2 regions of the Flavobacterium cheonanense genome follow, and region 2 is predicted to be linked to the other one. Evidence: riboswitches for the same ligand, from Rfam matches in the RefSeq annotation. Region 2 holds a riboswitch; the other holds the start of a gene.
The links. Region 2 has a riboswitch for S-adenosylmethionine ahead of ABD766_RS09820 (hypothetical protein). Riboswitches for the same ligand answer to the same signal wherever they lie in the genome.
Positions count from the first base shown of each region.

Region 1 (16,019 bases), on a different contig from region 2:
TTAATAGTTTGTCTAGAGGAAGTAGAACGCTTGAAAATGCTACACAGCAAACTCATTCGCTGCGTTATTTTAAATATAATATGTTCAACTTTGAAAATATTACTGGTTTTATTACTTATGCCAGAACAATTGATGCTGTAAAATCAAGAGCAAATTTCGTTGGTGTAAACCAAACTTCTTCACCTTTCAATACTGATTTTGCAGAAGAAACTTTATCTGGTTTTGGTAGTTATGGTCGTTCTTTCTCAAAAAACTATAAAGCTTCGTTTAATACAAGATTAAATTGGGCAAAGTTTAATAATTTTCAAAATGGTGTTTTTGCTACAGCAGAAAGTTTTACTCAAGTTCATACATTAACAGCGTCTACAAATTATAAAAATGCACCAAATATTGAATTAGGGTATTCTTATACTGTAAACGATTACAATAATGCTAAATTCTTCACCGATAAACCTTTTGTAAGATTAGATTATTACTTCTTAAAGAGTTTTTCTTTTGTCTCAGAGTATGAATTCTATCACTACTACAACAAGGATAAAACGGTCGAAAATGAATATGATTTCTTGTCTGCAAGTTTAATTTATCAAAAAACAAAAGATAGCAAATGGGAATATAAAATTGCAGCTACCAATATTTTGAATACCAAATCTTTGAACGACGATAGTTTTTCTCAATTTTCAACAAGAACATCGCAATATATAGTTCAACCAAGGTATTTAATATTTAGTTTGAAATACAATTTATAAAACAAAAAACCTGACTAGAAATAGTCAGGTTTTTCTTTGCGAACTTCGCAATATAACTTTGTGTCTTGGTGGTTAAATTCCAAAAGCAGCTTTTACTTGATCTACAAAATCTAATTTTTCCCAAGTAAACAATTCAACAGTTACAGTTTTAGATTCACCATTTGGCAATTTAAATGTTTTAGTTACCGTTTCGGATTTTCTTCCCATGTGACCATAAGCAGCCGTTTCGCTGTAGATTGGGTTTCTCAATTTCAAACGTTGCTCGATGAAGTAAGGACGCATGTCAAAAATTCCTTCAACAATTTTGCTAACCTCTCCATCAGTCATATTTACTTTAGAAGTTCCATAAGTATTTACGTTGATAGAAGTTGGTTTTGCAACTCCAATAGCATACGATACTTGAACTAAAACTTCGTCACACAAACCTGCAGCAACTAAGTTTTTAGCAATATGTCTAGTAGCATAAGCAGCAGAACGGTCTACTTTACTTGGATCTTTTCCAGAGAAAGCACCACCACCGTGAGCTCCTTTTCCACCATAAGTATCTACAATAATTTTTCTTCCTGTCAATCCTGTATCTCCGTGAGGTCCACCAATTACGAATTTTCCAGTTGGATTAATATGATAAGTAATATTGTCATTAAAGAAGTGAGCATATTGAGGATATTTCGCTTTAATTCTTGGAATCAAAATTGAAATCAAATCACTTTTAATTTTAGCCAACATAGTAGCTTCATCAGCAAAATCATCGTGCTGTGTAGAAATTACAATAGCATCAATTCTTTGTGGTTTATTATCATCAGAATATTCTAAAGTTACTTGCGATTTAGCATCAGGACGTAAATAAGTAATTTCAGAATTCTCTCTTCTTATATTAGCCAATTCAATTAATAAAGCGTGTGCAATATCTAAAGCTAATGGCATGTAGTTTTCAGTTTCATTAGTTGCATAACCAAACATCATTCCTTGGTCACCAGCACCTTGCTCTTCTTTACTAGCTCTATCAACTCCTTGATTAATATCAGCAGATTGTTCGTGAATTGCAGATAATACACCACAAGAATTTGCCTCAAACATATATTCACTTTTAGTGTAACCAATTTTTTTGATTACATCTCTTGCAATTGTTTGCACATCTAAATAAGTGTCTGATTTTACTTCTCCAGCAAGAATTACTTGACCAGTTGTAACTAAAGTTTCACACGCTACTTTAGATTCAGCATCAAATGCTAAAAAGTTATCAATTAATGCATCACTAATTTGATCAGCTACTTTGTCCGGATGTCCTTCACTCACTGACTCTGACGTAAATAAATAAGCCATAATATAATTTATTTTAAAATTAATTTTAGTGAAGAAAAAAGAAAAATTGCAAGTAAAAGCTAAAGAAGGTATTCTGCTTTAGCATTTTTTTACGAGGTTGCAATCAGTTCAAATTTTTCCTCTTTATTTCGAGTGCAAATGTATGAAATCAATTTGAATTGCAAATTATTATCAACTTTTTTTTGAAAAATCACTAAATCGTTATAGTTTTTATTTTTTTACAAACACTTGCAAAATAAGTTTCTATGTTATTACTTTGCACTGTTCATAAACTTATTGATGTTATCACGAAAGCCCGAGGGAATAGACCCTATGAAAGCTTAGCAACCCTACACTGTAGAAGGTGCTACATTCTAGTTTAAAGTAAATTTAAGCAAAGATAACCACGAGAATTCCTCTCACTTTCCATGATAACATATAATTAAACAACAGCAACTTTAGAAGTTGTGCTATTTATATGTCAAAAATAAACCAAGCAATAAAAGAAAGAATCCTAGTTCTCGATGGAGCAATGGGAACCATGTTACAACGCAACAATTTCTCTGAAGAAGATTTTCGCGGCCAACGTTTCAAAGATTTTCCACATCCTTTAAAAGGAAACAACGATTTACTTTCTATCACACAACCCGAAGCCGTAAAACAAGTTCATCGTTTGTATTTTCAAGCAGGAGCAGATATCGTAGAAACCAACACGTTTTCTGGAACAACAATCGGAATGGCCGACTACCATATGGAAGATTTGGTTTACGAGTTAAACTACGAATCAGCCAAAATTACCAGAGAGGTTGCTGACGAATTCACAGATAGACCTAGATTTGTAGCAGGCTCCATAGGACCAACAAACAGAACGGCTTCGATGAGTCCAGATGTAAACGATCCAGGATTTCGTGCCGTGACTTTTGATGATTTAAAAACTGCCTATCGTCAACAAGTAGAAGCTCTAATCGATGGTGGTTGCGATGTTTTATTAGTAGAAACCATTTTCGATACACTAAACGCCAAAGCTGCACTTTTCGCTATTGAAGAAGTAAAAGAAGAACGAAATTTAGATATTCCAGTAATGGTTTCAGGCACAATTACAGATGCTTCAGGAAGAACGCTTTCAGGTCAAACAGTCGAGGCATTTTTAATTTCTATTCAACATATAGATTTATTAAGCATCGGATTCAATTGTGCACTTGGAGCAGACCAATTAAAACCCTATTTACAGCGTTTAGCCATGAATACGCAATTAAATATTTCTGCACATCCAAACGCAGGTTTACCAAACGCTTTCGGGCAATACGATCAAACACCATTAGAGATGCAAGCCTTAATTAGAGAATATCTAAAAGATAATTTAGTAAATATTATTGGTGGTTGTTGCGGGACAACACCAGAGCACATTAAAGCAATTGCAGAGGTTGCCAAAGAATTCAAACCAAGACAAATTTTAGAAACAATATAATGACGGAAGTAAAGAATAAATATCTAAAATTATCAGGATTAGAACCTTTAATCGTAACACCCGAAACCAATTTTGTTAATGTTGGAGAACGAACTAATGTTACAGGTTCACGTAAATTTCTACGATTAATAAAAGAAGAAAAATACGAAGAAGCACTTGATATTGCAAGAAATCAAGTAGAGGGTGGTGCCCAAATTATCGATGTCAATATGGATGAAGGAATGTTAGATGGTGTTTATGCTATGACCAAGTTCTTAAATCTAATTGCCGCAGAGCCAGATATTGCTCGAGTTCCAGTAATGATTGATAGCTCCAAATGGGAAATAATCGAAGCTGGATTAAAAGTCATTCAAGGAAAAGGTGTGGTGAATTCTATTTCACTTAAAGAAGGGAAAGAAGTTTTTATTCATCATGCCAAATTGATAAAAAGATACGGAGCAGCTGTAATCGTAATGGCATTTGATGAAGAAGGTCAAGCTGATACTTACGAAAGAAGAATCGAAATCTGTAAAAGAAGTTATGATATTTTGGTTGATGAGGTTCATTTTCCAGCAGAAGATATAATTTTTGACCCAAATATTTTCCCTGTAGCTACAGGAATGGACGAACATAAATTAAACGCATTAGATTTTTTTAGAGCTACAAAATGGATTCGTGAAAATCTTCCTTATGCCAACATTTCAGGTGGTGTGAGTAATGTTTCGTTTTCGTTTCGTGGTAATGACAAAGTGCGTGAAGCAATGCATTCGGCTTTTCTTTATCATGCCATCAAAAACGGTATGACTATGGGAATTGTAAATCCAGAAATGTTAGAGATTTACGATGAAATAGATCCAATTTTATTAGAGCATGTAGAAGATGTTTTGTTGAATAGAAGAGATGATGCTACAGAAAGATTATTGGATTTAGCAGAAACCTTCAAAGGAGATTTCAAAACCAATGAAAAAGCAATTCAAGAATGGCGAAATGGTTCTGTTCAAGAAAGATTGACACATTCTTTAGTAAAAGGAATAGATGAATTCATAGAAATAGACGTTGAAGAAGCTCGAGTAAATTCAGAAAAAGCTATTGATGTAATCGAAATCAATTTAATGGCAGGAATGAATGTTGTGGGTGATTTATTCGGAAGCGGAAAAATGTTTTTACCGCAAGTAGTTAAATCAGCTCGTGTTATGAAGAAAGCCGTTGCTTATCTTTTACCATTTATCGAAGCACAAAAAGACGGAAAATCTTCATCAGCAGGAAAAGTATTAATGGCAACTGTAAAAGGCGATGTTCACGATATTGGAAAAAATATTGTAGCAGTAGTTTTAGGTTGTAATAACTTTGAAATCATCGATTTAGGAGTTATGGTTCCACCAGAAAAAATCATTCAAGCAGCCATTGAACATAATGTAGATATTATCGGATTGAGTGGATTGATTACGCCATCGTTGGACGAAATGGTTTATTTAGCAAAAGAGTTGGATAAATTAAACATCAAAATTCCAATTATGATTGGTGGCGCAACAACTTCACGTGCTCATACAGCCGTAAAAATTGCACCAGAATATAAAGAAACTGTTGTTCATGTAAACGATGCTTCACGTGCAGTAACTGTAGCTAGTAACTTGTTGCAAGAAGAGACTAAAGAAGGCTATGTAAAAGCCATTCGAGAAGAATATGACAAACTTCGTGAAGGCTATCTAAGTAGAAGTCGCGATAAAAATTATCTTTCCATTGAAGAAGCACGTAAGAATAAATTGCAATTAGATTGGGATAATTTCAATCCAGCAAAACCTAATTTCATTGGAACAAAAACCATAGAAGTTGAACTTTCTGAGTTAGTAGATTTCATCGATTGGACACCGTTTTTCCAATCGTGGGAATTACATGGAAAATTTCCAGCGATTTTGACTGATGAAGTTGTGGGTGAACAAGCCACAAGTTTATTTGATGATGCTCAAAAAATGCTAAATCAAATCGTTTCAGAAAAATGGCTAACAGCCAAAGGAATTCTTGGAATTTTTCCAGTAAACACAATTAACGATGATGACATAGCAGTTTATACAGAACCCGAAACTCATAACTCGCAACTCGCAACCTTTCTAACTCTAAGACAACAATCTCAAAAAACTGCAGGCGCACCAAACATTGCATTAGCCGATTTTATTGCGCCAAAAGATTCTGGAAAACAAGATTACATAGGTTGTTTTTGTGTAACAACAGGTTTTGGAGTAGATGAAAAAGCATCCGAATTCGAAAAGCAATTAGACGATTATAATTCCATTTTGGTAAAAGCTTTAGGAGATAGATTAGCAGAAGCATTTGCAGAATATTTGCATTTAAAAGTTAGAAAAGAAATTTGGGGATATGCTTCTGATGAAAGTTTGAGTAATCAAGATTTGATTGATGAAGAATACAAAGGCATTCGTCCAGCACCAGGCTATCCAGCTTGTCCAGACCATTTGGAGAAACCAACCATTTGGAAAATTTTAAATGTAGAACAAGAAATAGGAGTAACCTTAACCGAAAGTATGGCAATGTGGCCAGCAGCATCGGTTTCGGGATATTATTTTGCAAATCCAGAAAGTAAATATTTCGGATTAGGAAAAATAAAAGAAGATCAAGTTATAGATTACGCAAAACGTAGAGGAATTTCAACAGAAGTAGCAAGTAAATGGCTTGCGCCGAATATAGCAGACTAGAAAGTTTATAGTTTATTGTTTGTAGTTCTACAACCATAAACAATGAACCAAAAACCATAAACATATTAAAATGAAAGTAACCCAACACATAGAAAACGCCAAAGGAAAACCCTTATTCTCTTTTGAGATTCTTCCACCATTGAAAGGGCAAAATATTCAATTTATTTATGATGGAATTGATCCTTTAATGGAATTTAAACCACCATTTATTGATGTAACCTATCATCGTGAAGAATATGAATTTAAAGAATTACCAAGTGGACTTTTGCAAAAGAAAATTGTAAAAAAACGTCCAGGTACAGTTGGTATTTGTGCCGGAATTCAAAATAAGTATTCAGTTGATGCTATTCCGCATATTTTGTGTGGCGGATTTACCAAAGAAGATACTGAAAATCTTCTAATCGATTTAGATTTTCTCGGAATTGACAATGTGGTTGCACTTCGTGGAGACGCTTTAAAAAACGAAACTTATTTTAAACCTGAAAAAGAAGGTAATGAATATGCAACCGATTTGGTTTTACAAATCAATAATTTAAATAACGGAATTTATTTGGATGAAGATTTGCAAAATTCAGCTTGTACTAATTTTTGTATTGGAGTTGCAGGTTATCCAGAAAAACACATGGAAGCACCAAGTTTAGATAGTGATATTCACTTTTTAAAGCAAAAAATTAAAAATGGAGCCGATTACATAATTACGCAAATGTTTTTTGACAACAAAAAATTCTTTGATTTTGTGGCTAAATGTCGAGCTGCAGGAATTACAGTTCCAATTATTCCAGGTTTGAAACCTATTGCAACCAAGAAGCAGCTGAATTTAATTCCGCATCGTTTTTCTTTAGAATTGCCAGACGATTTGATTATGGCAGTTGTAAAAGCAAAAGACAACGACCATGTAAAACAAATTGGTATTGAATGGTGTATTGCCCAAAGTAAAGAATTAGTTGCGGCAGGAATTCCTGTTTTACACTATTATTCTATGGGAAAAGCAGAAAACATCAAAGCTATTGCTAAGGAGATTTTTTAAAAATAGATAGAATAATCAAGAAATCAACAATTACTCTAAATCAAAAAGATTTAATTCTTTAACTTATTCTGTTATATTTGTGCGAATTAATTTTTTGAAATGAGGAGATTTTACTATCTATTTTTATTGATTTCTTTAGGTTGTTTTTCGCAAAATAATCAAGACACACCTTCTGTAAGCGTAACTTATTTTAGAGGTAATGTTCTTCCGCATACTCCAGATTTAGAACATCTTAAAGGGCATCCAACTGGGGTGATGGTTGACTTTGTAAAACAAACTCATGGCAACAGCGAATGGCATGCAGCTTACAATTATCCAGAGTACGGTGCTTTTTTTCTTTATCAAAATTTTAATAATCCCTACATAGGAAGTAATTATTCAGTTGGAGCTTTATATAACTTTTATTTTTTGAATAGAAATTTAAAGTTGCTTTTGTCACAAGGAGTTGCGCTTACAACTACACCTTATGATAAAGTAGAAAACAGTAAAAATAAAGCTTTTGGTTCTAAGATAATGGCGAATACTAATCTTGGGCTTTTCTACAAAAAAGAAAATATTATTGATAGGTTTGGAATTGAAGCAGGAATTCTTTTCACGCATTATTCAAATGGAAGAACAAAATCTCCTAATAGTGGAATAAATACTTATGGTTTAAATCTAGGAATCAATTACAATCTTGAGGAGTCAAAAACCAATAGTGTTGATTCAACTATGATTAAAAAGACATATAAAGAACCAATAAAATATAATATAGTTTTTAGATCTGGTGTTAATGAAAGTGCTGTTATTGGAAGTGGTCAACATCCGTTTTATCATATAGGTGTTTATGCTGATAAAAGACTAAATAGAAAAAGCGCAATTCAATTTGGTTCTGAAATATTTCTTACTACTAGCTTTAAAGATTTTATTAAATATAAATCTATTGCTTATCCTGACTTAAATTTAGATCCAAATACAGATTACAAAAGAGTTGGAGTTTTTATTGGTCACGAATTGTTTGTTAATAGAATTTCACTCGAAGCTCAAATAGGATATTATGTTTATGATCCATTCAAAAATGAAATACCTATTTATGATAGAGTAGGAATGAAATATTACATCACCAAAAAATTTTTTGCCGGATTTACAATAAAAACCCACCTGTTTCTTGCCGAAGCATTGGAGTTTGGAGTTGGAGTACGTTTATAAAATAACTATAACATGAAGAAAATAATAATTGCAACAGTATTATTTATAACATTAATCTCCTGCGAAAAGCCAAGTGATTGTATAGAATCTGCTGGAAATACTATTACAAAAATTGTAGAAGTAACACCATTCACAAGAGTAGAAGTTTACACTGGTATTGAACTTATCATAACTCAAGGAACGGAATACAAAGTAGAAATTGTTACTGGTGAAAATATAATAGAAAACGTTGAGGTTAAGCAAGAAGGTAGTGTTTTGAAGCTAAAAGAAAATTCGTCTTGCAATTGGGTTAGAGAATACGGACAAACCAAAGTATATATCACGGCGCCTAATATTGAAGATATTTACTCTAAAAGTGATCGAAAAATTTCATCCAATGGTGTACTTACTTATCCTATTTTAAGATTGTATGCACTAGATAAAGATGGTGATGGAAAAGAAGGCGCAGGGACAAGTGATTTTTATATTAATATAAATAATAGCCAGTTAGTTATTGAAAACAATAATGTTGCTAGATATTTTATTTCAGGAAGTACAAACCAAGCATTCTTTAATTTCTATGCTGGAGATGGAAGAATTGAGGCTCCAAATTTAACAGCACAAACTATCAAAGTTTTTCATAGAGGTTCTAATGATATGATTGTAAAACCAATACAAAGTATTGTTGGAAAAATGGTAAGTACAGGAGATATAATTCTAAAAAATAATCCGCCAATTGTCGATGTAGAAGAATTATATCAAGGACAAGTTATTTATAATTAACCTATTTCTTAGCTGTTTTTTCTCTAAAAATCTGTTCTAAATTTTTACTTTTCAAGGTCAATTGAAGTGCACGTAATCCATTTTCTTGAGCAAAGTCAAAAACTGATGAACGCTTGTCTTCTTCAGTTTCAAAAGTTAATTCCCAAACTTTATCGTGTGTATTCTTGAATGATTTTAAATCTGATATTTTTGAAAATAAAGCTTCGTTAATTTCTTTATCAAATTCTACTTCAATAATTTGTTCAACAATATCTGAAACCAATTTATCTAATGTTTTATCTGTAACAATTTTTCCGTTATTAATGATAATTACTCTGTCGCAAATCGCTTCTACTTCTTGCATAATATGTGTAGAAAGAAAAACGGTTTTGTTTTTACCAACGTTTTTAATCACATTTCTAATCTCAACCAACTGATTTGGATCTAATCCAGTTGTTGGTTCGTCCAAAATTAAGACATCTGGATTATGTAATAAAGCGGTTGCCAAACCAACACGTTGACGATAACCTTTAGATAATTGTCCGATTTTTTTATGGCTTTCAGAAGATAAACCAGTCAATTGGATTACTTCTTCAATTCTAGATTTAGCAACTTTGTATACATCAGCATTAAATTCTAAATACTCACGAACATACAAATCCAAATACAACGGATTATGCTCAGGCAAATACCCAACCGATTGCTGAACAGCTTTCTGATTTTCGTTTACATCGTTTCCATTTACTGATGCTTTTCCCTCATCAGAATTGATATAAGTCGTCAAAATTTTCATTAAAGTAGATTTTCCAGCACCATTTGGACCAAGAAAACCAACAATTTCTCCTTTTTTTACCGAAAATGAAACATTGTCTAATGCTTTTTGAGCACCATAACTTTTTGAAATATTTTGAACTTCTATTGACATAATTTGATATTTGAAGCAAATGTAATAAATACTAAAGGAAATCTAAAACCAATAAGGTTAATAACGTTTAAATTAAACTTTTATGATTTTAAACTTCGTGCTAATATTATTTTAAGATATATTCGTGCTAATTTTAGTAATTCGTGGCTAAAACAAATTCACGAAAACGTTTCCGTAACTTTTTTAAATTTTTTGTCAAGGTTTAGGAAAATTTATTACTTTAGCAAAACATAAAAACAACAATGAGCACAATTTTCGCAACATATTATAACAATTTTTCTTATTTCTTCTTTTGGAAGAGACAGGGATTGTTATTGTGTTATGTAAAAAAGTAATTTATATAGAAAACATAAATAGTAATCCCGATGCAAATCGGGATTTTTTTTTGACTATAATTAAATTAAACCATTAAGATATTAAGTTTCATTAAGTGGCTCAAAACTTAACTTTTCTTAATTCCTTAATGGTTCAAAAAACAAAAATGAAAGAAAAAATAGCCATACAAGGAATTAAAGGATCATTTCACCATCAAGTAGCTTTGGAGTATTTTCAAGAGAATGTTGCTATTGATGAATGCTTGTCATTTGAAGCACTTGCGGATAGTTTGATTAACAATCAATCGCAATTAGCTGTAATTGCAATTGAAAATTCTATTGCAGGTTCGATTATTCCAAATTATGCTTTAATTGATAAGAATAATTTTCACATTATTGGAGAATATTATTTAGATATTATTCAGAATTTAATGGTTTTAAACGGACAAAATTTAGAAGAAATTCAAGAAGTTCATTCCCATCCAATGGCATTGTTACAATGTATGGATTTCTTAAAAAAACATCCGAATATTAAATTAGTTGAAGATAAAGATACTGCCGAAACAGCTCGAAGAATTCATCAAAATCAAATAAAAGGAATCGCAGCAATAGGAAGTAAAGTTGCAGCAGAATTATACGATTTAAACATAATCGCACCAGAAATTCAAAAGGTAAACAATAATATGACTCGTTTTTTTATCATTAGTAAAGAAAAAAGTCAAGTAAATAAAGAAGAAATTAATAAAGCATCCATAAAGTTTGAGTTAGACGACACACCAGGAAGTTTGGCAACAGTTTTAAATGTAATGACCAATTGCAAATTAAATCTAACCAAAATCCAATCCATGCCCATAATTGAAACACCTTTTCAATATTCATTCTTTGTAGATGTAGTTTTTGAAAAATACAAACATTATGAAAAAGCGGTTAAAGTTTTAGAAATAATGACCAATAAATTCAAGGTTTTGGGAGAATACAGAAACAAAAAGCAATAGCAATAATCAATTAGTGAAATTTTAAAAAGTATGAATTCGTGAAAATTTGTGCAATTCGTGTTAAAATATGATTACAACAGCAAAAAGACTAGAAACCGTTCAAGAGTACTACTTCTCAAGAAAATTGAAAGAAGTGCGACAACTCATGTCTGAAGGAAAACCAATCATCAATATGGGAATTGGAAGTCCAGATTTGGCGCCACATTCTTCTGTAATTGAAGCCATTCAAAAGGCTATGTTTGATGAAAAAGCACATGAGTATCAAAGCTATCAAGGTTTGCCAGAATTGCGTCAAGGTTTTGCTGATTTTTATAAGAACAATTTCAGCGTAGAATTAAATACAAATACAGAAATTCTGCCATTAATGGGTTCGAAAGAAGGAATTATGCATATTTCATTAGCGTTTTTAAACGAAGGCGACGAAGTTTTAATTCCGAATCCTGGCTATCCAACTTATGCTTCTGTGACCGAATTGGTTCACGCAAAAGCAGTTTATTACGATTTAAAAGCAGTCAACAATTGGCAACCAGATTTTGAAACATTAGAAAAAACCGATTTATCAAAAGTGAAATTGATGTGGGTTTCGTATCCACATATGCCAACTGGTGCAAACGGAACTTTAGAATTGTATCAAAAATTAATTGCTTTTGGAAAAAAGCATAACATTTTAATTGTGAATGACAATCCGTACAGCTTTGTTTTAAACGAAAATCCGTTGTCCATTTTTCAAATTGAAGGTTCTAAAGATATTGCCTTAGAATTAAATTCATTGAGTAAAACATTCAATATGGCTGGTTGGCGTGTCGGAATGGTTTCAGGAAATGCAATTTTAATTGATGCTGTTCTAAAAGTAAAAAGTAACATGGATTCGGGAATGTTTTATGGAATCCAAAAAGGAGCTATTGCAGCTTTAAAATTAGGAAGAGATTGGTTTGAAAGTCAAAATGAAATTTACACCAAAAGAAGAAATTTGATTTTTGAATTAGCAGAAAAAATGATATGTACTTTCGATAAAAACGCTGTAGGAATGTTTGTTTGGGCAAAATTACCAGCCGGAATTCAATCGGAAGAATTCATAGATAATTTATTATACGAAAAACATATTTTTCTAACACCAGGAACCATTTTTGGCAGCAACGGTGATGGATATATTCGATTTTCATTGTGTGTAAAAGAAGAAAATATAGTTGAAGCAATAAAAAGATTTAGTTAATTGTCATTTTGAAAATTCTAATCAAACAATTGGAATTTGGAATTTAAATATTGGAATTTATGAATATTTACATAATCGGAACTGGATTAATCGGCGGTTCAATGGCATTGGACATCAAATCTATTTATGATGATGCCACGATTTTCGGAATTGATGCCAACGAAAAACATCTTGAAGAAGCAATAAATCTCGGAATCATCGACCAAAAAGCAACCGAGAATGATTTAATTAACGCAGATTTAGTAATCGTTGCTGTGCCAGTTGATGTTGCTTTAGTAATTTTGCCAGAGATTTTGAATAAAATTGGAGAACAAACCTTGGTTTTTGATGTTGGTTCAACCAAAAATCCAATTTGTGAAGCAATTGAAAATCATCCAAAAAGAAGAAATTTCATGGCTTGTCATCCAATTGCAGGAACAGAATTTTCAGGACCTAAAGCAGCAATTAAAGGTTTGTATGAAGGCAAAACAAACATCATTTGTGAAGTTGAAAAAACGACTTTCAAATTACAAGAAAAAGCAAAGGATTTGTTCAAAAAACTCGGAATGCGCATTCGATATATGGATCCAAAATCGCATGATAAACATATAGCTTATGTTTCACATTTGTCGCATATAAGTTCGTTCATGCTTGGAAAAACTGTTATTGAAAAAGAAAAAGATGAACAAGATATTTTTGACATGGCTGGTTCCGGATTTGAAAGTACTGTAAGATTAGCCAAAAGTTCGCCAGCTATGTGGACACCAATTTTTAAACAAAATAAAAAACAAGTTATAAAATCGTTAGAAGAATACATTCAGAATTTATCTAATTTCAAGAAATTGTTAGAAGATGATAATTACGAAGAAGTTTATAACGAAATGCAAAACACGAATAGAATTAAAGAAATATTGAAATAGAACATAGAAAAAAGAGAAAATAATATAGACACTTTTAAAGTCTATTTTCTTTATTCTATTCTCTATTTTCTCAAAAAGGAAAAAATGGAAAATAAAAAAGAAATGAGAACGTGGTTAAATAATTTCAATTTACCACATCCACTAGTAATCGCTGGACCTTGTAGCGCAGAGACCGAAGAGCAAGTTTTGAAAATTGCACGTGAATTGAAGGATTCTAAAGTTTCAGTTTATAGAGCTGGAATTTGGAAACCAAGAACGCGTCCAGGTGGATTTGAAGGTGTGGGCGAAATCGGACTAAAATGGTTGCAAAAAGCAAAAGCAGAAACAGGTTTATTAATGGCTACCGAAGTAGCAACTGCTGCTCACGTAAAATTGGCGTTAGAACATGATATTGATGTATTATGGATTGGTGCGCGTACAACAGTAAATCCGTTTGCAGTGCAAGAAATTGCCGATGCTTTACAAAATACTGATAAAATTGTATTGGTAAAAAATCCTGTAAATCCTGATTTGGCTTTGTGGATTGGTGGTGTGGAACGTTTGTACAATGCCAATATCAAGAATCTTGGAGTGATTCACAGAGGATTTTCTACTTATGAAAAAACAAAATATCGTAATAATCCCGAATGGCAAATTGCTATTGATTTTCAGAATAAATTTCCAGATATACCATTGATTATTGATCCATCTCATATTACTGGAAATCGCGACATGATTTTTCAAGTTACGCAAGAAGCATTGGATTTGAATTATGACGGCATGATAATCGAAACACATATTGACCCAGATAACGCATGGAGTGATGCGGCACAACAAGTTACACCAACGCGTTTGAAACAGATAATTTTTGATTTAACCATCAGAAAAGAAACTGATGATGCCGATGATTATCAAACTAGATTAGCAAAAATGAGAAGTAAAATAGATGAATTTGATGCTAAATTATTAGATGTTATCGGAAAAAGAATGAAAGTTGCTGAGGATATTGGAGCTTTAAAAAAAGAAAAAAACGTAGCTGTTTTGCAAAACAAACGTTGGAACGAAATTCTAGAAAAAATGGTAAATGACGGAAGCCAAAAAGGATTAAGTGAAGAATTTATCATTCAGTTTTTCAAAGCCATTCACCAAGAGAGTATTACGCATCAAGAGAAAATATTTAATTCATAATTTAGTTTAGAAGTTTAAGTGGTTAAAGGTTACAAAATCAGTTCATGTAAAATCAAACTTCTAAACTCTTTTTTCTACTTTTGTAACTAATTAAGGTTTATGTTTCAGCAATTGGCTGAAAACTGAAAACTGAAAACTGAAAACTGAAATGACAGGAATCGTTTATAAATCTACAGGAAGTTGGTACACCGTAAAATCTGAACAAGGAGATTTCATGGAATGTCGTATTAAAGGAAAATTCCGAATTAAAGGTATTAAAAGTACCAATCCAATTGCTGTTGGCGATGTAGTAGATTATGAACTTGATGAATCATCAGACACTACAACTGGAGTTATAAACAACATCCATGATAGAAAAAATTATATCGTTAGGAAGTCAGTCAATTTGTCGCATCAAATGCATATTATTGCTTCCAATTTAGATTATGTTTTTCTGTTAATCACTGTAAATAATCCGCCAACAACTTTCAATTTTATTGATAGATTTTTGGTAACAGCCGAAGCTTATGGTATTGAAACGATTTTAGTTTTTAATAAAATTGATACTTTAAAAGACGAAACATTAGACGAACAATTATATATGCAACATGTGTATCAACAAATTGGATACAAATGTTTGCGCGTTTCATCAACAGAAGGAAAAGGAATTGAAGAACTTAAGAATTTAATGATTGGAAAAACCACAATGTTTTCAGGTCATTCGGGCGTTGGCAAATCAACTTTAGTAAATGCATTGGAACCTAGTTTAAATTTAAAAACAAAAACTATTTCAGAGCAAAGTATGCAAGGTCAACATACAACCACTTTTGCTGAAATGTATGATTTATCTTTTGGAGCAAAAATAATTGATACACCAGGAATCAAAGGTTTCGGAATTGTTGATATGGAAAAAGAGGAAATAAGTGGCTATTTTCCAGAATTTTTTAAATTAAAAGATCAATGCAAATTCAATAATTGCTTACACAAAGAAGAACCAAAATGCGCCATCAAAGATGCATTAGAAAAAGATGAAATCTCTTGGACTCGTTATAATAGTTACCTAAAAATATTAGAAGGTGATGATGAACATTATCGAACTGATATTTATAATGACGACCGAATTGCAAGTGATGCAACTAGGAATAAGTAATAATCTATTTATTTTACAAAACTCCAAAAACGCAATAATTATCTAACTGTTAATAACTTAACTTCCTATTTTTGTTTTCAAAAATCAAAAGTTTCATAAAAAGAAAAAAAGTTTTCAAAATGAGGAAAACCGTAAGGAATTCTAAAAGATAACTTTTACCTTTGATGAGTAATTTTTTTTAAAACTTGTTGTATTTAATGAAAACTGTTATTCAAAGA
Region 1 covers NZ_BAABCT010000001.1:643,279-659,297, reverse strand. Annotated here, with positions in the region: gene ABD766_RS03035 (carboxypeptidase-like regulatory domain-containing protein) at 1-746, shown strand, start outside; gene metK (methionine adenosyltransferase) at 819-2,069, opposite strand; SAM riboswitch class I at 2,349-2,455, shown strand; gene ABD766_RS03025 (homocysteine S-methyltransferase family protein) at 2,527-3,516, shown strand; gene metH (methionine synthase) at 3,516-6,203, shown strand; gene metF (methylenetetrahydrofolate reductase [NAD(P)H]) at 6,274-7,230, shown strand; gene ABD766_RS03010 (acyloxyacyl hydrolase) at 7,330-8,418, shown strand; gene ABD766_RS03005 (head GIN domain-containing protein) at 8,431-9,180, shown strand; gene gldA (gliding motility-associated ABC transporter ATP-binding subunit GldA) at 9,182-10,084, opposite strand; gene ABD766_RS02995 (prephenate dehydratase) at 10,566-11,393, shown strand; gene ABD766_RS02990 (pyridoxal phosphate-dependent aminotransferase) at 11,461-12,606, shown strand; gene ABD766_RS02985 (prephenate dehydrogenase) at 12,666-13,505, shown strand; gene ABD766_RS02980 (chorismate mutase) at 13,590-14,672, shown strand; gene rsgA (ribosome small subunit-dependent GTPase A) at 14,821-15,801, shown strand; gene dtd (D-aminoacyl-tRNA deacylase) at 15,999-16,019, shown strand, end outside.
Region 1: another riboswitch for S-adenosylmethionine. It lies ahead of ABD766_RS03025 (homocysteine S-methyltransferase family protein); the one in region 2 lies ahead of ABD766_RS09820 (hypothetical protein).

Region 2 (16,019 bases):
GGAAAAAAGTTGCTAATAAGAACATCAAAAAAGGTCCAACAATCCAGGTTATGAAAAACGAAGCCGTCAATAATTTGGGTTGTTCAAACATTTTAGGAACTTGCGAAAAATCGATTTTTGTTAATGGCGGATACATCATTAAAATTAGTCCAATTGCCAAAGGAATATTTGTAGTTCCAGATGAAAACGAGTTAATAAAATCGGCTGAATTCGGAATAAAATAACCAATGCCAACTCCAATTAGCATCGCTAGAAATATCCAAAGTGTTAAGTATCGATCTAAAAAATTAAGTCTTTTTTTCATGTTAAACCATTAAGGTATTAAGATTCATTAAGATTTTTTATGTTCACAGTTGTCATTCCGTAGGAATCTCATTTAATCTGACTAAACACATAATGCATTTCACTTGCAATTTGCAAACTTCTTTCTGCGTATTTTTCGTTCATTAAATCCGTTCCGTCAAAAGCTTTTGGATCGTCGTATTTTATTGGAAATCTGGCTTCTGCACCAAAAACCATTGGACAACCTTCATCTGCATTATTACAAGTCATTATGGCTCCAAACTTACTTTTCGGATTAAAATCATCGAAATACGCTTTTGAAAAACAAATAATCGGGTGTTGATTTGCATCAAATTTCACAGCATAAACTGGATTTTGTTCCTCACTCAACTTCTGAATTTCAAATCCTTGATTGGTCAACGTTTCACTAACTTTTGGAAACATGGCTGTAGCTTCCGTTCCACCAGAATAGAAAAAAACCTTTTGAATTCCGAATTTAAAAGCCATTGTTTGTGCCCAAATTTGTGACAAATGACTTCTGCGTGAATTGTGTGTGCAAATGAAGTTTAGACGAATTTCTTCGTTGGAGTTTACTTTATTTTGAATATAATCAATCAAAGGTTTCAAAACTTCTGTTCGCTCGTTTGAAACTGAAATTTTTGAAATAGCTGCTATGGTATTTTTTAAATCTAGAAACATATTATTTCTTTTTAAAGGAACAAAAAATAAAATTCTGGTTAGTATCAAATGGCGTTTGATGATTTTCTTCAAAACATTTTATCTTCTCAAAATCACTTCCAAAAATGGCATCAAATTTGGCTTCAGAATATTGTGTGATTTCTAATCCACTACATTTTAAAGGTCCGTTTTCTGAGAAAGTTCCAAGAAATAAAAATCCTTTAGATGCAATTGCATTCGAAACTAATTCTTTATAAATAGTAATCTCATTTTCATTAGTTAAAAAATGAAAACTAGCTCTATCATGCCAAACATCAAAAGTAGTTTCTGGCTGAAAATCAACAATATCAGAAACTATAAAAGTTACATTTTCTGCCTTTGCTCCTAACCTATTTTTGATGCGTTCAATAGCATTCGCAGAAATATCTAAAAGAAATAAATTTTGGTAACCCATTTCTAATAAATTGTCAATCAGATAACTATCCCCTCCGCCAATATCAATGATTTTGGCTTCTTTTGGAATACTATTTTCAATGAAAAAATTAATTGATGTTTCTGGCATTTGTTGATACCAACTTACTTCCGTTTCTTGCTTGGTTGCAAAAACTTTTTCCCAATGTTCCTTTTTTGGACTCATATTTTTCAATTAATTTTTAACAACAACCAGAATCTGGAGTACAAGACGATGCATTTTTAGGTTTCCACTCTCCTATTTTTACTTTCAATTTTTCTGGCGGAATTCCACAATTGTCTTTTGCCAAACAATCGGTTAGTTTTGATTTTAATTGGAAGTTAGTTCCGTCAAAATCTAAACCGAATTTTCCTATAGTTTCTTTCATTTGGTATTCTACTTCAATTTCTAAATCTGGAATTTGCAATTTAGCTTCCGATAATTCAATGATGTGAACCAATTTTTCTGGATGCAATCTGTGATCATAATCGTTGGCTTCCCAAAGTTGGAAATTCACAACTTCTTCAGTTCGAACTACGCCACCACAATCGATGAAATGTTTAGTAATTTTCCCAACTTCAGTAACGTGAAAATGACTTGGAACCAATTCGCCATTAGGCAATTGAAAAGCTATTTGTGAAAGATTTTTTAACTGATTTTTTATTTCTGATAGTTTCATTTTTTTTAGTGATTAGTGATTAGTAAAAAGTGATTAGCTAACAACATTTGTTCTTTAATTTATGTCTAATCATTCCAAAATGATTTTCTATTTTATCAATAGTATCCGGATTGATGCAATAGCAAATGGCTGTGCCTTCTATAGTTCCTTTGATGATATTGGCGTTTTTTAATTCCTTTAAATGTTGCGAAATTGTAGGTTGTGCCAATGGTAATTCGTTTACAATATCACCACAAATACAGGAATCTACCGACAATAAATAATCGACAATTGCAATTCTTGCTGGATGTGAAAGTGCTTTGAATAAAGTTGCCATTTCGTTGTGCTCTTCTGAAAATGATTCTGATTTGGATGCTCCCATTTTTATAAAAAATTATTATATTGCAATATTACGATAAAACAATTATATAAAGCGAATTATTATGTTAAATTTATACTACAAATCAAACTTCTCAATTCCGAAATAATTTCATACTTTTGAAATCTTAAAAAATCTATAACTATGGCAGCAATAACATTAGGTGGAAACCCAATAAACACAAATGGTTCATTACCTCAAGTAGGTTCAAAAGCAACCGATTTTCAATTAGTAAAAAGCGATTTATCTGTAGCAACTTTAGCTGATTATGCAGGAAGCAAATTGGTTTTAAACATTTTTCCAAGTATCGATACTGGAACTTGTGCTACTTCGGTTAGAACTTTCAACGCAAAAGCAAGTGCTTTGGAAAACACAAAAGTATTATGTATTTCAAGAGATTTACCTTTTGCTCAAAAACGTTTTTGTGGCGCTGAAGGATTAGAAAATGTTGAAAATTTATCTGATTTCAAAGAAGGAAGTTTCGGAAAAAATTATGGTTTAGAAATCGTTGATGGTCCATTAGCAGGATTACATTCTAGAGTAGTAATCGTTTTAGACGAAAACGGAGTTGTAAAACACGCTGAACAAGTTGGTGAAATTGCAGACGAACCTAATTACGAAGCCGCTTTAGCATCACTATAATGGAATTCGAAAGAGATAAAACCTTCTTAACTGGACGATTTAAAAGTATGGGATTTGCCTTTAAAGGCGCCATCAAATTAATTACAACCGAACACAGTGTAATGGTACAAAGTTGTTTGGCTGTTGTAATGATTATTGCTGGTTTTTACTTTGAAATTTCTCACGAAGAATGGTTGATTCAAACCTTAGCCATTGGTTTAGTCCTTGGAATTGAAGGTCTAAACACTGCAGTAGAAAAAGTGGCCGATTTTATTCATCCTGAATACCATGAACGCATTGGTTTTATCAAAGACATTGCAGCTGGAGCCGTATTTTTTGCTGCGATGACTGCTATTGCTATTGGATGCATTATTTATATTCCAAAATTTTAATTGATTACAACATAAAATTTCTATTTTTATACCAACTATTTAATTTCGAATGGCAAAACAAGTAAAAAAAGAAAATACAAAACCTGACGAACTAGGAGAAAAACTTCCTTGGAAAATGAAAAGACAATACAAAGTAGTTTTTGGTTGTCTTTTAGTGCTTTTATCCATAGGACTTTTGGTGGCTTTCATTTCGTTTTTCATGCATGGTCAAGAAGATCAAAGTATAGTTACTGCTCTTTCTGACAGAAACAAACCTGCAGAAAATTGGTTGGGAAAAGTAGGTGCTTTTTTAGCTGACTTCTTTATTTACAAAGGATTTGGAGCCGCATCGTTTCTTTTTGTGAAATTGTTTTTCATAACAGGAGCTTTTATGGTTTTAGATTTGCCATTAAAGAAGTTAAAATCAACTTGGTTTTGGGATTTATTTGCCATCATCATTTTATCAATACTTTTCGGATTCTTTGCTAATTCTATTCCAGAACTTGGCGGAACTATTGGTTTTGAAATGAATCAATTCTTTCAAGATTACATCGGAAAAATTGGAACTTTCTTAGTCTTACTTTTTGGTTTAGTAATTTATTTGTTATTCAAAATCAAAATCTCTCCAGACAGCATCAAAATGTTTTTTGAGAAAAAGCAAAAAGAATTCAAAGAAGATATTGATGCTATGAAATCAAAACCTTCTGAAGATGCAAGTGGAGCTTACAACCTTGAAGAATATGCTGTTGAGGAATCAAAAGATGATTTAGATGAAGCATTTGAAGAGCCTTACATCAAACCAGCAACATCTCAGTTTGAAATCAATAAAGAAACATTGAAACCAACAATTTCAAGCTATTCTGAAATTGAATTGGAACCTACTTTAAAAAATGAACCAAAAGTTGCTCCTTCGCTTTCACTAGAAGTTGAACAACCCATAACCCCAAAAGTAGAACCTGCTAAAGAAATAATCAAAACCAATGACGAAGCTTTTGTAATTGAAAAATCGCAAGACGAAGATACGGTTGAAGAAAATTTGGCAGCCAAATTAGTAGCCGATTTTGGTTTATTTGACCCTAAATTAGAGTTATCTAATTATAAATTTCCAACTATTGATTTACTGAAAGAATACTCAAGCGTTGGAATTACCATCAATCAAGAGGAACTTGAAGACAACAAAAACAATATTGTAGAAACTTTGCGTAACTACAAAATTGATATTGCTCAAATTAAAGCCACTGTTGGTCCATCGGTAACACTTTATGAAATTGTTCCAGAAGCTGGAATTCGTATTTCTAAAATTAAAAGTTTGGAAGACGATATTGCACTTTCGCTTTCAGCATTGGGTATTCGTATCATCGCTCCTATTCCAGGAAAAGGTACAATTGGTATTGAGGTTCCGAACAAGAATCCTACTATGGTTCCAATGAAAACGGTTATTGCATCTGCAAAATTTCAAGAAGCCGAAATGGAATTACCAATTGCATTAGGAAAAACTATTTCTAACGAAACTTTTGTATTTGACTTAGCCAAAATGCCTCACCTTTTAATGGCTGGAGCAACTGGTCAAGGAAAATCGGTTGGTTTGAATGCTGTTTTAACTTCGTTATTATACAAAAAACATCCTGCAGAAGTGAAGTTTGTTTTGGTCGATCCAAAGAAAGTGGAGTTAACGCTTTTCAACAAAATTGAAAGACATTATTTAGCAAAATTACCAGATTCTGAAGATGCCATTATCACCGATAATAGCAAAGTAATCAATACTTTGAATTCGCTTTGTATAGAAATGGACAACCGTTATTCTTTATTGAAAGATGCGATGGTTAGAAACATTAAAGAATACAATGAGAAATTCAAACAACGAAAATTAAATCCAGAACACGGACACCAATTTTTACCTTACATTGTATTAGTGGTCGATGAGTTTGCCGATTTAATTATGACCGCCGGAAAAGAAGTGGAAACACCAATTGCTCGTTTGGCACAATTAGCTCGTGCTATAGGAATTCACTTAATCATTGCTACACAAAGACCTTCGGTTAATGTAATTACGGGTATGATTAAAGCTAACTTTCCTGCGAGAATTGCTTTTAGAGTAACCTCAAAAATTGACTCAAGAACTATATTAGATTCTGGTGGTGCCGATCAATTGATTGGACGTGGAGATTTATTGTTTTCTAATGGAAATGATTTAGTTCGTGTACAATGTGCCTTTGTAGACACACCTGAAGTTGAAAAAATTGTAGATTATATTGGTTCTCAAAAAGCTTATGCAAGTGCGTTCATGCTTCCTGAGTATGTTGGAGAAGAAAGCAGCATGAAATTAGACATCGATATTTCTGAAAGAGATTCTATGTTTAGAGAAGCTGCAGAAATAATTGTGACCGCGCAACAAGGTTCGGCATCATTATTGCAAAGAAAATTGAAACTAGGTTACAATCGTGCCGGAAGACTAATAGATCAACTAGAAGCAGCCGGAATTGTTGGACCTTTTGAAGGTAGCAAAGCCAGAAGTGTAAACATTCCAGACTTGGTAGCTTTAGATCAATTTTTAAACAATGAACAAAACAATAATTAAAATGAATAAATTTCTGTCAATTGCGTTACTACTTTTTGTTAGTTTAACCGCTAATGCACAAGATAAAAAAGCTAAAGAGCTTTTAGACGATGTAACTGAAAAAATTAAAAGTTATAAGAACATCGTTATTGATTTTAAATACACTTTGAATAACGCCAAAGAAAACATCAACCAAGAAAGCAAAGGAAATGTAACTTTGGAAGGAAATAAGTATGTTCTTAATTTTATGGGCGTAACTAAAATTTACGACGGAAAGAAATCCTACACTATAAATCCAGAAGATGAAGAAGTTACTATTTCAAGTGTAAATGACAAAGATGATAAAGCTATTACGCCTGCCAAAATGCTAACGTTTTTCAATAGTGGTTATAAATATTCTATGGATATTTCTCAAAACATTAAAGGACGTAAAATTCAATACATCAAATTAATTCCGAATAGCGCTAAAGACCAACGTAAAGAGGTTTTGTTAGGAATTGATGTTCAAACTAAAACCATTTACAACCTTATAGAAGTTGGTAAAAATGGTACAAAAACTACATTGACTGTTAATTCTTTCAAAACCAATCAGCCATTGTCAAAAAATCAATTTACATTTGTAGCGAGTAAATATCCTAACTACTACATCAATAAATTAGATTAGCTTTTGTGAAAATATTAGACAAGTATTTATTAAAATCATTCCTGATTACATTTACTACGGTATTTGTAATCTTGTTTTTTATATTCATACTTCAAACCGTCTGGTTATTCATTTCAGAGTTGGCTGGTAAAGATTTAGACTTCCTTTTAGTCGTGAAATTTTTACTATTCTCTATGCCAAGAATAGTTCCGCTAGTATTGCCTTTATCTGTATTATTAGCTTCTATTATGACTTTTGGAAGCTTGGCAGAAAACTACGAATTTGCAGCAATGAAATCTTCTGGAATTTCTTTTCAGAGAACCATGAGAAGCATCACCGTATTTATAATTTTACTAAGCATTTTATCCTTTTTCTTTGCCAACAATGTAATTCCTTACGCAGAATATAAGTTCATCAACTTTAGACGAAATATCGCTCAAGTTAAGCCAGCAATGGCAATCGCAGAAGGTCAATTTAGTGAAGTTGGAAATTATACCATCAAAGTAGATAAAAAATCAGGTGAGAAAGGAAACTTTCTTATTGGAGTAACCATTCATAGGAAACTTCCAAATGGTGAAGGAAATACAACCGTAATTAAAGCTAAAAAAGGTGAACTAATAAGTAGTGAATCATCTAATACTCTAAAATTAGTTTTAACAGACGGAAATTACTACGAAGACATTATTCCTAAGAAATATGAAGAACGTCCTAGAATTCCATTTGCTAAAGGAACCTTCAAACGTGATGTAATTAATATTGATTTATCAAAACTGAATCAATCGAGTATGGATGAAGTGGATATTTCAAATACTAATACCATGCTTAATATAAGTGAGTTACGATTTACTATTGATTCACTTAATACCAATTACAAAAAAGACCTTCGCTCCTACACAGAGAACATTTATTTGCGAACTGGTATAAACAATACTTACTATCAACCCGATAGTACGCAAGTAAGAACCAAAGTTTCTTCCAATAATTTATTGGCTAATCTTACTGATAGTCAAAAAAGTGAGATAGTAAAAATTGCTTTTAGTAATATAGAAAATACTGTTTTTTCTATTGACAGTTCTATTTTTGAAATGCAAGCCAAACAGAAAAGTATCAACAAACATTGGATTGCATTACATGACAAATACATGATTGCCTTTTCATGCTTATTGATGTTTTTTATTGGAGCACCACTAGGTTCTATCATCCGAAAAGGTGGTTTGGGATTACCAATTGTATTTGCAGTAGCGATTTTTATTGTATTCCATTTTATCAATACTTTTGGAAAAAGAGTAGCTCAAGAAGACGGAATGACACCCTTTATGGGCGTTTGGATGTCGTCGATTGTATTAACTCCTCTAGCAGTATTACTTACCTATAGAGCTATTAATGACATTGGAGGTATGGTAAGTTTTGATGGTGTTTTACTTCCTCTTCAAAAGTTTTTTACAAAAAAAGCACAAGAGAATGAGAATGCAACTCCAAAAACTATTGATGCCTTATTTGATACTAAATCACACATCGAAAAGTATCAAAAATATGCCAATTTTGGGTTAATCGCTTATGCTATAACATTCATAACCTGCATACTATGGTTTATAAATAGTTCAATTATCATCACAATTTTGTTTGGATTAAGTATTATAGTATTACTATATTTTATATATCAATCACAACAAATAGTTTCAAAAATAAGCAAGGCACATTGTATAGCAATCGAACCTGGTATGGGTATTTCACTATTAACTGGTTTTCCTTTTTATGGTTTGCTTTACCTTTACACAAAAAAAGTTTTGAACACATTAACTACTAATTAAGATCATGTCAAATAACATACAACTCAACACTATAGAAGAAGCTATCGAAGACATTCGTCAAGGTAAAGTTATTATTGTTGTTGATGATGAAGATAGAGAAAATGAAGGCGATTTCTTGGCTGCTGCCGAAAAAGTAACTCCCGAGATGATTAATTTTATGGCTACACATGGTCGTGGATTAATTTGTGCACCATTAACTGAAAGTCGTTGTAAAGAATTGGATTTACACGCGATGGTTAGAAACAATACAGACCACATGGAAACTGCATTTACGGTTTCTGTAGATTTAAAAGGAAATGGCGTTACTACTGGTATTTCAGCAGCTGATAGAGCCAAAACGATTCTTTCTTTAGTGGATGAAAACACAAAACCCTATGATTTAGCGCGTCCTGGACATATCTTTCCGTTGGTTGCAAAGCAAGGTGGCGTTTTGAGAAGAACTGGTCATACAGAAGCAGCAATTGATTTTGCACGTTTAGCTGGATTCAAATCGGCTGGAGTTATTGTTGAAATCATGAATGAAGATGGAACAATGGCTCGTTTACCACAATTGGTTGAAGTGGCAAAGAAGTTTGATTTAAAATTAGTTTCCATTGAAGCTTTGGTGGCTTACAGAATGCAACACGATAGCTTAATTGTAAAGAAAGAAGATTTTGAAATAGAAACACGTTTCGGACAATTTCGTTTGAGAGCTTATCTACAAACCACAAATAAACAGGTTCACGTAGCTTTAACTAAAGGAAGTTGGAGTAAAGGTGAATCTATCTTAACACGTATCAATTCAACGCAAATCAACAACGATATTTTAGGAACCTTGACCAACAATGCCGACAAAAAATTGGATGATATGTTCCGATTGATTAACGAAGAAGGCAAAGGTGCCGTTATCTTCATTAATCAAGAAGTACAATCGTTAGATTTATTGAATCGTTTAAAAGAACTTAAAGTATTACAAGAACAAGGAATCATCAATGCACCACAAATTAGAATGGATGCGAAAGATTTTGGTATTGGAGCCCAAATATTGCACGACATAGACATTTCTAAAATACGATTAATCACCAATACGCAACATACAAAACGTGTTGGAATGATTGGATATGGATTAAAAATCACGGATTACGTGGGTTATTAATGCAAAAAAAAAGCAGAATTTAAGTTTCTAAAGTATAGAAAATGAAACGATTAGTTTTTATAATAAAAATTAATCGTTTTTTTGTTTAAAATCTATTTGGAAAACAAAAAAAGGTTACTATATTTGCATCCGCAATACGGAAGTATGTGCGTCTTACTGGAGAAATGGCAGAGCGGTCGAATGCGGCAGTCTTGAAAACTGTTGACTGTAACAGGTCCGGGGGTTCGAATCCCTCTTTCTCCGCATAATTAAAACCCTAACAATTGATTATCAATTGGTTAGGGTTTTTTATTTCTAGCCCTAGTCCACATTTAGCCCACAATCAATTTAAAATCTATTTACCAAAGAATACAAGCCTTTTAAGCTGTTTTTAGCTTGTAAATTCCATTCTTGATATTTTGTGTGATTACGGTTACTTTGTATTTGGTTTCTAATTGGGCAATCAAACGGTGAGCTTCGTTGGTTTCTACCTCATCTAATTGTCTTCTTCTTGCATTGTAAATATCTAAAACCAATTGCGGATTCTTGTCAAAACCTTCAGGTGAAGCTACCTCTTCTATTTTGTGCTTGTTCCATAAGCCATTGGCATCACGAAAGGTACTAATGCAGCTTTCTTGACTGATACGGCTCCTGTTAAAAAAAAACGATATGGTTTGTTTGTTGCATTACAGTGTCGATTTTTTAAACTTATATAAGCTATAGTTCAAATAAAGAAACCTAATTCCGAAAAACAGCAAAAGAAATGGATACACTATGCAAAAAACAATGAAATTAAATTCATAATAAGATATTCCTACTAGATTTGACATGTTAATAATAAAATCGGTGCAATACACATACAGTTGCCCACCTAAGTTTTCAATTATTTCCATTTTTATGCTTTTTTAGAGTTGCGATTTTTATAGTTAAATGACGATTCCAAATAATAAGTACTCCAATCGTCAAAGGAAAGAAAACTACATATAGCAATATATTTGCTGCTCCATAATTACCTGTTGCCATTAGTAATCGAATGGTTCCAAAATAAATTGGGTCGGTATATGGAAAACTGGTTTTTAGCCATTTCGTATGATGTTTTTTACAATACAACGTGTTATTATGACATATCCACGTACATTGTTTGGCATCTGCTTTATTACTATTTATTGCTTCAATCGTGTTAACTCGATAACCTTTTTCCTTCTTTTTAAGGGCAATTGTTTCATTCACAATTACCATGAATAAGAATGGTAGTAAAAAGACCGTTATATTGAATCCAATGGATTTTAATTTTTTAATTTTCATTATTATATGCTTTATATTTGAATATAAAAATTACTAAAATATGTTTCCTCTGAGTTTTTTTTTGAATTTACAAACTATTTAAATGGTCATAAATATCGTTATCGCTTTATTATTTTTCTCAATTAATGAGATAGCTGATGTTTTCATAAACATAACAAATTAAAAATGAAACTACTGTTATGCCAAAAAAATGTAACTAAAAATTGCATTTATCAACACATTTGAACGACTGTTCTGCATACTAAGCCACCATGTCGTGAGTTGATCGGTTGGCTAACCCAATGGATTATCTTGATGCTTAATTAATATATACTTTTTGTTTATTAAACCAAAAGTAATTTTTAATAGGCACTAATTTATTACCTATTAATTCAACAGGAAATGCATAAGAGACTGAAAGTAAGGTATTCGTTTTCGGACAAATTGAAATAATTTCAGAATAATCCCAACCTCTACTTATTATTTCTTGCTCCAAAGTATTGAGGTATATACTGAGTAAAACTCCGAAAGTTTTTAGGCCTACATTCCCATTAAAAATCTTGACTAACGATTCATCAGAATAACTCTTGAATTGATTAATCCACTGCTCTCTTTGTTCGGCAAACTGATTCATAACATAGCAATTAAAATTATACACTTATTGTCATGTCGTATCAAAACGGTAAAAAATAATATTTCTCAACACATTTGAACGACTGTTCCGCATACTAAACCACCGTGTCGTGAGCTGATCGGTTGGCAGGAAATAAATTCCTTCCAGATGCTGGGTGCATAATTAAATAAAAAAAATGAAACATACAATAAAAATATTTTAATAAAATAAAAATTATTTAAAATATTAATTATCAATAACTTAAAAATTATTTATATAGAAATGTTGTTAAAAATTTTGTAGATTGAAAGTTTATTAATATCTCTGCAAAGTATTTCGAACCCATTTAGGGTACCAACCGAGTGTAGACACCACGGTGGTAAAACAATACGGGCCCGTCCGGTCAAAATAAACGTAAGTTTACCCAGACAAACCTTATTTTCGAAATACAAGTAACGATAGTTTAACTTAATCATTATTTGTATGAAAAATGTATTGCACGTTTTTTTTAATGACCACACTTCCCTTCAAATTGAGGGTGTGGTCAAAAAAACGGAGGACACTTTTTTAAAAGTGCACGAACTTAAAGAAGGTAATTTGCCTTTATTTATTGAATTAGAACACCAACAGGTAAATACTTTACTTGAACTTACCAAAATGTATCCCTATGTTTTGTTGTATTTTAATCAAGAAGATGATGGGATTCTATTTAAAGGAGCCGCATTTAATTGTAACGAATCTGAAATGCAGTTTTCCATTACGACTCAGTACAAAAAGATTCTTTTATTACCTCTTCCGATTAGTTTTAAGGTAAATGAGGTAACACATATTAATTTAATTGTTTAGTTATGGATACTAATTCAAAAAATAAAGAAAACGAAAATTGGCACGAACATAAAATGTTTAAAGATGGTTATGGCAAGTTCCCTTATGTAATACTAAAAGTGGGCTATGCTTTATTTATGCAAATTCCAATCCATTTTAATAAAAACAATGATTTTAGTAACTATCCAGGCACCCATATCAATGGTATTTCTGAACAAGAGATAAAAGATTTCGAACAAGAGTATTCCGCACCGCTTCATGAAAAAATTATTGAACATTGTTTATGGATGAAAAACAAAATCGAAGCAGAGAAAGCTAAACCCATCAAAATGTGCTTGGTGGAAGGTCCTGAAACATCTTATTATTTTGATGAAGAGGGTATCCAATTTAGTACCAATATTCCTGGTGGTGGTACATTACTTACCCAAGATAACAAAGTCATTGGTATGAATGTGCAACATTATTTATAATTAGTAACTTAAAACAAATGCTTATGTAAAATCAAAGAATTTAAGGTTAAACAATATTTCAAAAACAATAAAGTCAAAGAACAAAAAAGCAACCATCATTCTCATTTCTAACTAAAAAACATTAATAATAATGATATACATCAAATCAGAAGCTTATTTAACCGAAAAAGGACAGTGTGATGTAAATGAAGATACTATAGTATTTGAAAAAGAAGCACTTTACCTGATTTGTGATGGCGTGGGAGGAAATGGGAATGGTCAAGTTGCTTCAAAATTAGTGGCAACAACTGTAAATAACTTTTATAAAAACAATCCTAATTTCGAATTATCGAATTTAGAAGTTACAATAGCGGATGCAATTATACAATTTAAGAAGAAAAATCCATCCATGAAGCTAATGGCAAGCACCATAGCTTTGACTAGATTGACAACCAAGTCAATACAAATTGCTTGGATTGGCGATAGCTTAGTTTACCATATCAGAAATGGACATTGCAACTATAAAACAAAAGGGCATACATGGGTTAACGAAGCTATTGATAAAGGTGAAATCACAACACTAGAACAGTATTTTCATCCCAATAAAAATCAAGTTACACGAATCATAAATGGGAACCAACCTCCTACTCCACTTGATTGTCATATAGTAACAGACCTTCAAGAAAATGATTATTTTTTACTGATTTCAGATGGCGTATTAGAAGCTTTCATTGAAGATGATTTAATGGCACTGTTTAAATCTAATGATTCATGCACTGAAATCATAACGACCATCAACCAACAATGTGCACAATTTTCTATTGATAATTATTCGGCTATTCTTTATCAGATTGGAATAAATGAAAATTAAAAAAAATATCAGTAAATCAGTTACTATCAATCACAAAATCAATTTAACTAAATCAAAATGAAAAAATTACTCTTACATATACCACATGCTTCTGTTGTTATACCTTTCTATGATGGTTATATCAACGACCAATTAAAAATTGAAAAGGAGCAATTAAAATTAACCGATTGGTACACCGACGAATTGTTTTTCTCGTCATCAGATACTCTGATTAAAGCTCCATTTTCAAGGATTTTTTGCGACGTAGAACGATTTGAAAATGATGCTGATGAAGTCATGTCAAAATACGGAATGGGTGCGGTATACACGCATTTTGATTCAGGTGAATTAATGAGAGAAGTTATACCAAGTTTAAGAAATAGCATCATGCAAGAGTACTATTGGAAGCATCATAATGAATTTACTTTTGCGGTTTCTAACGAATTGGAAAAAAACGGAACTTGTTTAATCGTTGATTGCCACTCTTATCCTTCGACACCCATAACTCGCGATTTAAATCAATCTCCTAAACGTCCTGATTTTAATATTGGGATTGACCCTTTTCATACGCCACAATTCCTCATCGACGCTTCCGTTGCTTTTTTTGAAGAAAAAGGATATAGTTTAGGAGTAGACTGGCCATATAGTGGTACGATAGTTCCTATGGCTTTTTATCAAAAAAATCCAAACGTATATTCTATTATGCTAGAAATTAATAGAGGATTGTATTTACTGGAGCCAGGAAATGAAAAATCAGAACAATTTACAGCAATACAGCAAGTAGTTCAAGACTTTTTAAAAATGCTAAAAAACAAGTATTAATTTGTATAAGAAAATAATTTTATTTATTTCTGTACTTCCATTCAAACCTAAAATACACTCTTATGATACCAACTACTCTATTAGAAGCTTACAAAGCTACTTGTTATGAAATAATTCAATCCAAAATTGCAATTTTTATTGGACAAGAAAACGAAGCTTTACAAACCTTTTTAAAAGAAAATGAAATTACAAACTGGTGCTTTATAACCGCTTGGAATCCGTTTTCTAATGTTTTACCAATCGAAGAAAATAGCGCATTAAACGAATCATTAAAATTGGATTTGAAAGATTATAAAATACTTGAAGCAGAAGGAAAAGACACTATTGGAAATTGGCCACCAGAACCTAGTTTTTTTGTAGCCAATATTTCAGAAGAGCAAGCGATTGCATTGGGGAATAAATACCAACAAAACGCAATTGTATATGGCACAATCAATCAACCTGCTAGATTAATTACTTTAGTACCTATAGCATCGTAACCTATGTTGTATAACACCCATTATAAAAAAAAGAAAACAGCTATTCATTCCATTTATTATCATAATGATAAGGGTGAAAAAGTAGGCGTATTCTCCTCCTATTCACTCATTATTTCTGAAATTAATTTATTAGGAATAACTACAAAAGGAGTAAGTATCAGAGAAATTCAAAATAAAGTTAGTCAATTATCGTTGGACAATTATATGAAACTGAACTTTGAAGAAGATGTTGATTACTTTACCCTTAAAAAAAATCAAATTAAATACAGCGTGCTTATACATCATTTAAAAGAACTCAATTACTGGCTATATAATTATAATCCCAATATAATGCCAAAAGATATTGGATTTGACTATAGACTAACTAAATAATTATTTTTGTTCCCATGAAAAAAATTTTTGTTTTCTCTTTTTTATTTCTTTTAGGATGGCTCGTATATTACTTTTATCCTGAACAACCATTACCTAAAGATTCTAAAATAGATGCTATGATAGTATACAAATCAAAACATCAATTATTAGCATTCAGCAAAGGGAAATTAATAAAAACATATACGATATCATTAGGCAGAAATCCAGTTGGTGCTAAAGAATATGAAGGCGATCAAAAAACTCCTGAAGGAATGTACTCTATCCATGATAAAAATCCGAATAGTGGTTGGCATAAAAACTTGGGCATTTCTTATCCCAATCAAAATGATATGGCGAAAGCTAAAAGATTGGGCAAACCTGCAGGTGGTGATATTAAAATTCACGGTTTAAAAAATGGAAAGGGTTACATTGGTAAATTCCACCGTTGGCAAGATTGGACTTTAGGCTGTATTGCCGTTACAAATGCCGAAATAGATGAATTGTATGCTGCTGTTAGCGTAGGTTGTACGATTGAAATTAAACCATAACAATTTATAAAAAATAGAATTATGAAAAAAATAGTATTGCTATTGTTGGTTGGGATTTTTTGCTCATTTACTACCCATACACCAAAAACTATTTACATCCAACCGCTTGGAGATGTAAATCAAAAATACCTTACCTACGTTAAAAATTCAGTTACTGATTTCTATGGCTATACTTGTGTAATTCAACCAAAAGTAAATCTTACAAAGGATATTTTAGCCGCTAGTAAAACCCG
Region 2 covers NZ_BAABCT010000005.1:2,809-18,827, forward strand. Annotated here, with positions in the region: gene arsB (ACR3 family arsenite efflux transporter) at 1-304, opposite strand, end outside; gene ABD766_RS09760 (arsenate-mycothiol transferase ArsC) at 373-981, opposite strand; gene ABD766_RS09765 (class I SAM-dependent methyltransferase) at 983-1,597, opposite strand; gene ABD766_RS09770 (DUF6428 family protein) at 1,614-2,090, opposite strand; gene ABD766_RS09775 (ArsR/SmtB family transcription factor) at 2,128-2,451, opposite strand; gene tpx (thiol peroxidase) at 2,593-3,090, shown strand; gene ABD766_RS09785 (diacylglycerol kinase) at 3,090-3,461, shown strand; gene ABD766_RS09790 (DNA translocase FtsK) at 3,511-6,018, shown strand; gene lolA1 (outer membrane lipoprotein periplasmic chaperone LolA1) at 6,020-6,661, shown strand; partial or broken gene ABD766_RS09800 (LptF/LptG family permease) at 6,667-8,103, shown strand; gene ribB (3,4-dihydroxy-2-butanone-4-phosphate synthase) at 8,456-9,586, shown strand; tRNA gene ABD766_RS09810 (tRNA-Ser) at 9,745-9,829, shown strand; partial or broken gene ABD766_RS09815 (Sir2 family NAD-dependent protein deacetylase) at 9,979-10,236, opposite strand; gene ABD766_RS09820 (hypothetical protein) at 10,445-10,870, opposite strand; SAM-I-IV-variant riboswitch at 11,078-11,173, opposite strand; gene ABD766_RS09825 (hypothetical protein) at 11,169-11,483, opposite strand; SAM-I-IV-variant riboswitch at 11,544-11,639, opposite strand; SAM-I-IV-variant riboswitch at 11,789-11,883, shown strand; gene ABD766_RS09830 (hypothetical protein) at 12,036-12,308, shown strand; gene ABD766_RS09835 (hypothetical protein) at 12,311-12,757, shown strand; gene ABD766_RS09840 (PP2C family protein-serine/threonine phosphatase) at 12,888-13,607, shown strand; gene ABD766_RS09845 (N-formylglutamate amidohydrolase) at 13,665-14,408, shown strand; gene ABD766_RS09850 (DUF3293 domain-containing protein) at 14,471-14,887, shown strand; gene ABD766_RS09855 (hypothetical protein) at 14,891-15,259, shown strand; gene ABD766_RS09860 (L,D-transpeptidase family protein) at 15,274-15,786, shown strand; gene ABD766_RS09865 (matrixin family metalloprotease) at 15,808-16,019, shown strand, end outside.